3 regions of the Bacillus kalamii genome follow, and region 1 is predicted to be linked to each of the others. Evidence: riboswitches for the same ligand, from Rfam matches in the RefSeq annotation. Region 1 holds a riboswitch; each other region holds the start of a gene.
What was found. Region 1 has a riboswitch for lysine ahead of ABC357_RS09020 (amino acid permease). Riboswitches for the same ligand answer to the same signal wherever they lie in the genome.

Region 1 (3,289 bases):
TTTTCACTGAATATCATAGCGTTCGGGCTCCCCTTTCACGTAAAAATGCTGTTTTTCAGCATCGAGAACATATGTTCTTTTCTGGTGGTTAGTCCTCTTTTTTTCTAGTTTATGCCTAAAATCATGACTATATTAGTGGTTTTAGACAGAAAATGACGCACACATTATGCCCTTTTTTACATAAACGAACATATGTTCTTCTTTGATCCTAAAAAAAGAGCTGCCTACGTGTAGCAGCTCTTTTTGCTTTTATTTTACGTTCAGCTGTTCTTTTTCGTTATCCTTTACGAACTTATAGAAGAATACACCGCTGAACAATAATAGCATTCCGAAAATAAACGTTTTAATATTTGCTGTTCCTGCGAATAAAACATATACAGAATACGCACAAGCAATGAAACCGATTATGCCATCGCCGAAACGGTTAGATCCTGTTTCATATGTTTCCCCGGTATAAACAAGCTTCAGTTGGAATGCCGAAGCGATCACATAAGGGACCAAGTAGGATAGCGTTGCAATATAGATAACGAATTGGAACGCCTGTGAAATAGAACTTGATATAGTTGAAAAAATGAATAGTTGCCCCAGTATATTAGTGATGATCAATGAGAATACCGGCAATCCATGCTTATTTTCCTGCATAAAGCGCGGAATAAATAATCTTTGTTTGGCTGCCGCACTAGGAACCTCAGCAGATAGCATAACCCAACCGATTGTGGAACCCATTAAAGAAATCAAACCGAGTGCAGCGATTAATTTTCCGCCTATCGGACCCATAATGAGTGTGATGGCATCGATCAGCGGTTTATCCGAGTGAACCAGAGCATCGTTTGGCAGAATGCCCATAACCAATAAGCTGATTCCAATATATAAAGATAATGCGATCAATAGTCCAAGGATGGTTGCTCTCTTGACATCCGATTGCTTTTTGGCACGTGACGCAAATACAACAGCGGATTCCACTCCTACGAATGCCCATAATGTAATGACAGCTGCTGACTGTACTTGGCCAAGGAGGCCGACAGTTTGGCCCGAACTGGTCACTTGGTCCGCGATGAATGGAACAATATTGCTTTTTTCAAAAGCAGTCAATCCGATAATAATAAAAAGAATGAATCCGCTGACTTTAGCAATAGTAGCCATTAAGTTTAGTTTCCCTGCCCCTTCTACACCACGCAAAACGATGAAATGGGTAACCCATAACATGAGCGAGCATACTAGGAACGTCAAGGCATTACCGACTTTCAATTCGAAGCTTCCAACGGTGAACAAAGTCACTTGGCTGGTCAAGCTTGGGAAAAAGGTTGATAAATACCCGGCAAATGTAGTGATAATAGCGATATTGCCTGCCAAGTTACCGATCCAGTAACCCCAGGTGGACATGAATCCTGATAATGTTGCCGCATTTGAGCCTTTTGCAAACAATTCTTTTGCATATATTTGCGGTCCGCCTTGCAGTTCCGGCTTCCGTTTACCTAAATTGCCGAATACCAACGTGACGAACAAGACACCCAACCCGGTAAATAGCCAGGCAAGGATGACTCCTCCAGGGCTCGCTACAGCTGCCAATGATTGCGGCAGCATAAAAATGCCAGAGCCGACCATATTGCCGACCACTAAAGATGTTAACACCCAAAAACCCAGTTTGTGCTTATTTCCCACTTATTAACTCTCCTCTTTAGCCCTTAATCGGGGCTTTCTCTAGTTTGTTATTGAATACTTCTCATGGATGTTGGTAGAGTTTTGGCAATTTCACAAACAAAAAAACACACCAATTTAAAACTGGTGTGTTGTATGTATAGAGACCAACGCCACCATCAGACTTTGTTGTGATAGTTCTTCATGGCGATTTCGCCATGACAGTCCTGCACCTATTATGACGCAGTCCCAGCTCTTTGCATTCAGACACATGCAACGCTTCGGCGGTTTTCCCTTTCTATAGATATCAACGGAATGTTCTGGCTCCTCCATCTATATACTCTTAAAAACCGCAACCTCTACCTCACCTTCATCTGATGAGGATCATTCATTAATACTATAATCGTATAGTAATCCCCAAAAGACGTCAAGAATAAAATAGAAGTTGAGATTTTCAGAACCATTTTACTAGTTGAAACATACTGGTTTATCTATCCTCTATTTTAACTGCTTTATTAAGCTATATCCTTTGTAATTTATTCCAATGGCGTATCTGGAGAATAGCCTCCTTCTTCCCTTCCCGCTATATTATCGCTATAATATAGGCATGCTGACAGGAAGGATGTTTACTATGATAGAAATCAAAGAATTTGAAGGACAATTAATAAACGACCAATTCGGTATTTTACCTGGAAATAGATATGAATTTCTTCTATTCATCGACGTTCCCGAGGATGATGAACTTTATCATGAAAATGGAGTATATGCCCGTGTTCTCTTTAAAGTGGAAGAAGGCAAAGAATCATTGATTTCTTATGATTTACATGAAAGAGGAGAAAATACGGTGCTTGATTTTGAATTAGAAGACGAAGAAGTGGAGATTTTGGCTGCTTTTTGCAAAGCCCATTATCAGGAAATGATTTAAGTAGGCTAAACATATAAAACCACCGGCCATTAAAGGGCTTCGGTGGTTTTTTTTATGTTATGGATTGCTTGGAAAGCGAGATTTTGTAATACAGCATCATCCATTGGCGGATTGTGCAAACCAGCGCGTACATCCCTGTAATAACGCTGCAAAGGGTTCGTCGACTGAAGGCTTTTGGCACCGACAATTCGCATGGCCTTGTCGACGATATCCACTGCTTCATTGGTCACCGCTTTTTTTACAGCCCCCAATTGCGGGCGAAGATTTCCCTTATCATTCGGTTGGCTAAGCCATTGGGCGGCCACGCTGTAAAGGAAATGGCGGCTTTGAAGCCATTTCAGCTCCATTTCACCTATTTTAGCCTGGACAGCTGGCAGATCGCTTATTGTTCCTGTGATGCTATTAGGGGAATAGTGGACAGCGAAATCTATTGCCGCTTCCCTGGCCGCTCCAGCAATGCCAATGTAACAGGCAGGTATGTGCAATAACCAGCTTGAATCTACCGGATGTTCCTTCTCCGCATATTCGGCTAAATACATGTCCTCCAACTGGACACCATCTAAAATGAGATCTTCGCTTCCAGTTCCCTGCATGGACATGACATCCCATGTATACTCGATAGACACCCCTTCATTTTCCCGGCTGACTAAAAACCAGCCCACTTTTTCTTCTTCAGGAATCCATGCGCTGACAAGGAACAGGTCTAAAGCTGGCGCGAGGGATGTG
Region 2 (3,289 bases), 190 kb from region 1:
AAGACAGGGAATAATTCCCGAGCAGTAAGGAATACGATGACGACGCTGCCGATGAAGAGGAGAGGACCTCTGACAAATACTTTTAATGTCATCATTAAAGCCCTTTGCAGCGTTTCAACATCATTAGTCATAATCGTAATTAGCTTTCCAGTTCCGAATGAATCCTTATTCCTGTTTGAAAACTGTGTAATGATTTCAAAAACATCTTTTCTAATATCGCTTGCGAAGTGGATGGCGGCCCTTGAGCTGTAGATGGAGCACCCAGCTCCGCCGAGCAAGCCAATGATGGCGCTCAAAATCATTAGTAATCCCATTTTGATGACATATGCGTGATTTTGGCCGGCAATTCCTGTGTCGATGATATGCTGCATGATAGTAGGCTGGATCAAATCCATTACCACCTCTACTACCATTAAGAGCGGTCCCATAATAGCCAAAATAGTATATGGCTTTACATATTTCACTAATTGTTTTGCCGATTGCATGTTTCTTCCCCCAGCCGTAGCGTAAAAAATTTAATGATGCATACGATTCCAACGTGCCAGTTTCTCTTTAGCTTCCGAAATAATATCCATTAATTGGCCGGCATCCTGAAGATTGGAGGCTACATACCTTTCCGCAGCTTTCATTTCTTTCTCCCAGGAAGATAGTTCCTCTTGGATTAACTGGCATTCATTTGTTTGCTTCCAAATAATCCTCCCTTTCCAATGTATCCAAAACTCTTCGCTGTCTTTTCCGCATTCCTGCAAAAAGGTAACGCCATCCTGATTTATGAAATATTCCTTTTTTGCTTCAATCTCTTGAATATCTACAAATCCTTTTTCATTAAGCTCCTGGAGAGCAGGGTATACCGTTCCGGCGCTCGGCGAATAGTAGCCATCCGATTTTTCTTCCAATTTTTTAATAATCTGATAGCCATGCATTTGCTCCTGGCTCAACAAATGAAGGATGGCGATCTGGATCTTACCTTTTCTTCGGCTTCTAGAGCCTTTCTTTTTTGGATCTCTTTTCAAGCGATTTCCTCCTTATGTATTACGTTTTTGAAAAATAGATATATCTAAAATTATTAATCGATATAATAATAGCATAATCAATAGATGAAATACTAGTTGATATATAGGGGAGAAACCACTCAATCGGACTAATTGAAATTGGTTAACGGGGCTTAAGGTGAGCTTTCTATGATATGAAAAGAAAATCTTGTTGAGTAAGCTGTTTTAAGGCTTACTCATCACTCACCTAAAAAATGTAGGGTATGGATGAGTATTAACTATAAAATAGTAAATTGACTTCTAAGTGTTTTAATTATATAATAATTCTAACAATTTAATAGACCTCACTTTTTCTTGTGAGGTAGAGGTTGCGACATTCAATAGTGCTTAGCGGAGTTAGGGAAAACGTTGATGGTAAGCAGAAGGGTGTGTCGCCGAAGCATGTGTCGAGTTCTCAACGCCACATGCTGGGACTGCAATGAACAATTGCAGGACTGTCTTAATAAATCGGTTGATTTATTAAGTTGCGCTATTTCATAACGTGATAAAAGTCGAGGGGTTATGGATTATTCGGCATGCTTCCGGTAGTTTACCTGGTATAGGTGCCTTTATTCAATTGCCATTAAGAGACCTGTTATCGCCTATGGGTCTCTTTTTTGTTGCTGAAACACTTTATGACAAAGGGGATATTATAATGGAAAAACAACAAACGCTATACTACGATTTTATTCCGACGGGAAAGAGCAAGATTCAGCTAGATCCGTCCAAAACAGCTTTATTGATTGTGGATATGCAAAACCAATTCATCAGCAGGGATGGCTTGGATGCTCAAATGGCAAGGGAAAAAGGGATGTTTGCCCGATGGGAGTATTTCTTTGATCGTATTGATGCGCTAGCGGTTCCTAATAATAAAAAACTGCTGGATTTTTTCAGGAATCATGAATTGGAGGTAACTTTCGGCCGCATTGCCTGCCATCGGAAAGATGGCAGAGACCGTTCACCGGTTCAGCGCCGTCCGGGCTGGAATAATATTTTATTGCCAATCGGCGACTCAGGTGCGGAAATGGTGGATGAATTAAAGCCGCTGGGAGATGAAATTGTCGTCAATAAAACAACAGACAGTGTGCTGAGCGGTACAAATTATGAATTTTTGCTCCGCAATATGGGGATTGAAACGGTTGTCTGCACGGGAGTGGTAACGGACCAATGTGTCGCTTCTACTGTCCGAAGCTTGGCAGATGCCGGTTTTGAAGTCATTTTGGTGGAGGATGCCTGTGCTGCCGCTACCCAGCAGCTGCATGATGCCGAAATCATGATTATGAACCAGATCTATTGCCAAGTGATGAGTACAAGTGAAGTCATCGGAATGATTACTGATGAAATAAATAATCGTGCATTCGCACAAGCGTAAAGAAGGTTGTTGGCATGAAACCAATTCAATCAGACAACAGACATGTTAATACAGATTCGCAATTGAAAAGGGTATTGACCTTAAAGGACCTTGTTATTTATGGCATTGCTTTCATGACTCCGATCGCACCAGCCTATATTTATGGATTCGCTTCAGAATCGACAGGCGGAATGCTGCCGTTGGCCTATTTGATCGCTATGATTGCGATGATGTTCTCAGCATATAGCTATGGGCGGATGGCAGCAGCATTTCCTGTTTCTGGTTCCACCTACACCTATACACAGAGGGCGATCAATCCCCACCTAGGTTTTTTCGCCGGGTGGGCCATGTTCATGGACTATGTATTGGTTCCGCTCATCGTATTTATGGTCGGGGCATCATATGCCAATGCACTTGTTCCATCTGTTCCATATTGGGTATGGGTATTGATTATTGCATCGATTATAACAACAGTAAACATCATCGGCATCCAGGTAGCGGCAAAAACAAATCAAATTCTTGTTCTGTTTATGGGAATTGTGGTCGTAGTATTTGTCATTTTCTGCATCAAAGCAATCACTGGCAACGATGGAGCGGGGGCATTAATATCGATAACGCCTTTTTTTAACAATGATACATTTGCTATGTCTGCCATCATATCAGGTGCGGCCATGGCGAGTTTCTCTTTTTTAGGATTCGACTCGATTACGACTTTATCGGAAGAAGCAGTTAATCCAAAAGATGATATGTGGAAAGCTGGTATGCTAGCATGTTTAATCGGCGGAGTTTTATTTATCGGCCAAGCGTATGTCTCGCAACTGGTGTGGCCGGATGTGCATAGCTTCAGTTCAGCAGATACTGCTTTGTTTGACGTGGCAAAGGCGGCGGGCGGCGTTATGATGGCAAT
Region 3 (3,289 bases), 1.6 Mb from region 1:
GACAGCAGGCATCCAGCCGAGAAATACGGTTTCTGATAAAGTCCGCTCCGAATCGATTAGAACGATTGAGAAGGTTTTTCAGGAGGTTGGCGCTCAGAATACAAACTTAAACAGTTCCTTTGTGATTGAAAAAGCGGCGAAAAAATTAAATGCAATCATCAGCAATGTATTGACCGAAATCAAACAAAACACCAATTTACTGACCATTTTATCAGATATGTATATTCATGACAGTTATATTTTTATTCATTCCTTCAATGTGACACTCTACTCATTGGCAATTGGCCTTCAATTGAAATTGAACCAAAAGCAGCTGGAAACGTTGGGATTAGGGGCCATTCTCCATGATGTAGGGAAAACAAAGATCCCCGCTGATATTTTATTGAAGCCTGGTAGGTTGACGGAGGATGAATATGAAGAAATTAAAAAGCATGCAGAGCATGGTTTTCAAATGTTGAAGGAAGCAGGTACAGTCTCCCTTTTAGTGGCCCATTGCGCATTCCAGCACCATGAACGCTTGAATGGGTCCGGTTATCCCCGCGGATTGATGGGAACAGATATACACGACTACGGGAAAATTATTGCTGTGGCAGATGTATTTGATGCCGTTACATCGAACCGGGTTTATCGGAAAGCGATGCTTCCGCATGAAGGGCTGGAAATACTGTATTCAGGCTCAGGTACGATGTTCGACCAGGAAATTGTAGAAGCATTCAGAAGGGCTGTTGCCATTTATCCAGTCGGATTGACCGTAGTGTTGAATGATGGGAGAGTAGGCGTTGTCTGTAAGCAGAATACGGGAATTAGCGATCGGCCTGTCGTTCGCATTATTGAGGAAAATCATCATCCTGTCGGAGAACCATATGAAATCGACCTTCTGAAGAAAATGGATTTGGTTATAGTGGATTGTGATAAAAATTTTATCAAAAAATAATTATTTATATGGTAATCATTTAATAATATGTTATTTTAATTGAAAGTCCGCTCATAAATTGTTATATTATAAAAATAAAAAGAATAATTAACTATCACCGCATGGGGTAGAGGATGCAAAGCTGATCAGTAAGATATGTGAGGATGACAACGATGACCATATCTGAAAGGAAGATTTGCCGAAGTTATACAACTATTGTCAATAGGGTATGGCTGGGGCTGTTCTGAATAAGGACAGCACTGTCATTGAAGGAAATCTTCAATGGGGAGCTACAGAGCGATGGACGATAACATACATTACAAGAGTAATGAAGGGTTGTTTTCTATCCTTTCATTACTCTTTTTGTTTTCGTGAAGGAGTTCATGGTTTTCTCGCCCTTTTGAAACGGTAAAGGAGAGGTTTCAGATGGAAAATACAATTTACGCATTAATTCCGCCGGTTATAGCTATCATAATGGTTCTGGCGACGAAGAGAGTCTTATTATCTTTAGCGTTGGGAAGTATTTCGGCGGCATTGCTGCTGGCAGACTTCAACCCATTATCTGCTTTATCCAAACTGTGGAGTACATTGATTTCTTTGTTCATCAGTGATGGATCGATTAATACTGGTAAAGTATACATCCTGTTATTTTTGCTGATATTGGGGATCATTACAGCATTTGTCACCATTTCAGGCGGTAGCAGGGCATTTGGAGAATGGGCGTTAAAGAGGGTTAAAACGAGAACAGGCGCACAATTGACAGCGGGTATTCTTGGAATCATTATTTTTATCGATGATTATTTCAATAGCTTGGCGGTAGGGCAAATTTCCCGCCCATTAACAGATCGAAATCGAGTATCCCGGGCTAAGTTGGCTTATATCATCGATTCTACGGCAGCTCCTGTATGCGTCATTTCTCCAGTATCCAGTTGGGGCGCTTATATCATCGCGATAATGGCCCCGATTTTGGCAGCAAACTCCCTTGATATGAGCGGGTTTTCCGCGTTCATTCAAATGATTCCGATGAATTTTTATGTTTGGGCTTCACTTCTTCTTGTTTTTATAACATCTTGGAAGAATATCAACTTGGGTAGCATGAAAATACATGAGGAACGAGCACAGCGAACTGGGGTGGTCATGAATCCTGACAAGAAGGCGCCAGGTGAATTGAAGAGTGGCCTTCCGACTAGCTCAAAGGGCTCCGTTTATGATCTGCTGGTCCCTATAGCGGCGTTGGTTGCGGGAACTGTATCTGCTATGCTGTGGACGGGCAATCAGTCTGTGGGAGGCAATGCAACGATTTTGCAAATGTTTGAGAATACAGATGTGCCGACATCATTATTATACGGAGGATTATTTGGTTTAGTTGTGACGCTAGGATTATTTTTACGCCAGGTTTATATGAAAAAAGCGTTGCTGCCTAAATCATTGTGGACAGGCATCATGGAGGGCATACAATCGATGCTGCCCGCTGTATACATTCTCGTATTTGCTTGGGTGATTGTCGATTTGGTCGGTGCATTGCAAACCGGTTCGTATCTTGCAAGTTTAGTCGAGGAAGCAAATGTCAGCTCATCGATGATTCCTTTCATTTTGTTTATCATTGCAGGTGTAATGGCTTTGTCTACAGGTACATCATGGGGTTCGTTCGGTATCCTATTGCCTTTGGCGGGAGATATCGTGGCAACGATGGATTCTACTATGCTGCTGCCATCCCTGGCGGCTGTTCTAGCGGGGGCTGTGTTCGGTGACCATTGTTCGCCGATCTCGGATACAACTATCCTTTCTTCTACAGGGGCAGGCTGCGACCATATGGACCATGTAATGACTCAGCTGCCATATGCAATAGTATCAGCCTGTGTGTCAGGAATTGGATTTTTAATACTTGGATTTACAAATCAAGTATGGCTATCTTTAGTGGCTGTTGCTCTTCTCCTTTTTATTTTCTTATTTATTGCTTCTCGGCGTCCAGCTGGAATAAAGATAAGGGAAACAGTAAAATAATCAGATAGATAGGGAAGGATCCGCGATGGCGGATCCTTTTTTGTCGCAAGCGCCAACCCATCGAGGTCTTAAGGCATTGCCAGTTACTCGCCTTATGCTTGTCGGGGATAAACGGGCGCTTTCCGCTTTTCTTTGCAATAAGTCAACATCGGCTCATAGGCTAGCCTGTCCTATCTATTGATTATTAGATAGAGAATGGCAATCTAGTAGAAATGTGCCCATTATTTTGACAGGAAAGAGAAAAATCACTATAATTTAATTAATCAAAATAATTAGAAAATTTAATCGTTTTTAAGGAGGAGATTCTTATATGGAGAATCGCCAATCATTTGGTTCGAAATCAGGCTTTATTATGGCAGCAATCGGCTCGGC

Region 2: it holds a riboswitch for lysine, as region 1 does, so the genes downstream of both, ABC357_RS09960 (cysteine hydrolase family protein) here and ABC357_RS09020 (amino acid permease) in region 1, are expected to answer to the same signal.
Region 3: it holds a riboswitch for lysine, as region 1 does, so the genes downstream of both, ABC357_RS01085 (Na+/H+ antiporter NhaC family protein) here and ABC357_RS09020 (amino acid permease) in region 1, are expected to answer to the same signal.

What each region holds. Positions count from the first base shown of each region.
Region 1 is NZ_JBDFMI010000001.1:1,795,076-1,798,364, forward strand. It holds gene ABC357_RS09015 (hypothetical protein) at 1-17, opposite strand, end outside; gene ABC357_RS09020 (amino acid permease) at 250-1,662, opposite strand; lysine riboswitch at 1,826-2,008, opposite strand; gene ABC357_RS09025 (DUF6509 family protein) at 2,270-2,563, shown strand; gene ABC357_RS09030 (acyl-CoA dehydrogenase family protein) at 2,593-3,289, opposite strand, start outside.
Region 2 is NZ_JBDFMI010000001.1:1,984,263-1,987,551, reverse strand. It holds gene ABC357_RS09970 (ABC transporter ATP-binding protein) at 1-485, opposite strand, end outside; gene ABC357_RS09965 (PadR family transcriptional regulator) at 516-1,013, opposite strand; lysine riboswitch at 1,347-1,532, shown strand; gene ABC357_RS09960 (cysteine hydrolase family protein) at 1,687-2,403, shown strand; gene ABC357_RS09955 (APC family permease) at 2,418-3,289, shown strand, end outside.
Region 3 is NZ_JBDFMI010000001.1:208,689-211,977, forward strand. It holds gene ABC357_RS01080 (HD-GYP domain-containing protein) at 1-934, shown strand, start outside; lysine riboswitch at 1,034-1,214, shown strand; gene ABC357_RS01085 (Na+/H+ antiporter NhaC family protein) at 1,340-2,917, shown strand; gene ABC357_RS01090 (sodium-dependent transporter) at 3,228-3,289, shown strand, end outside.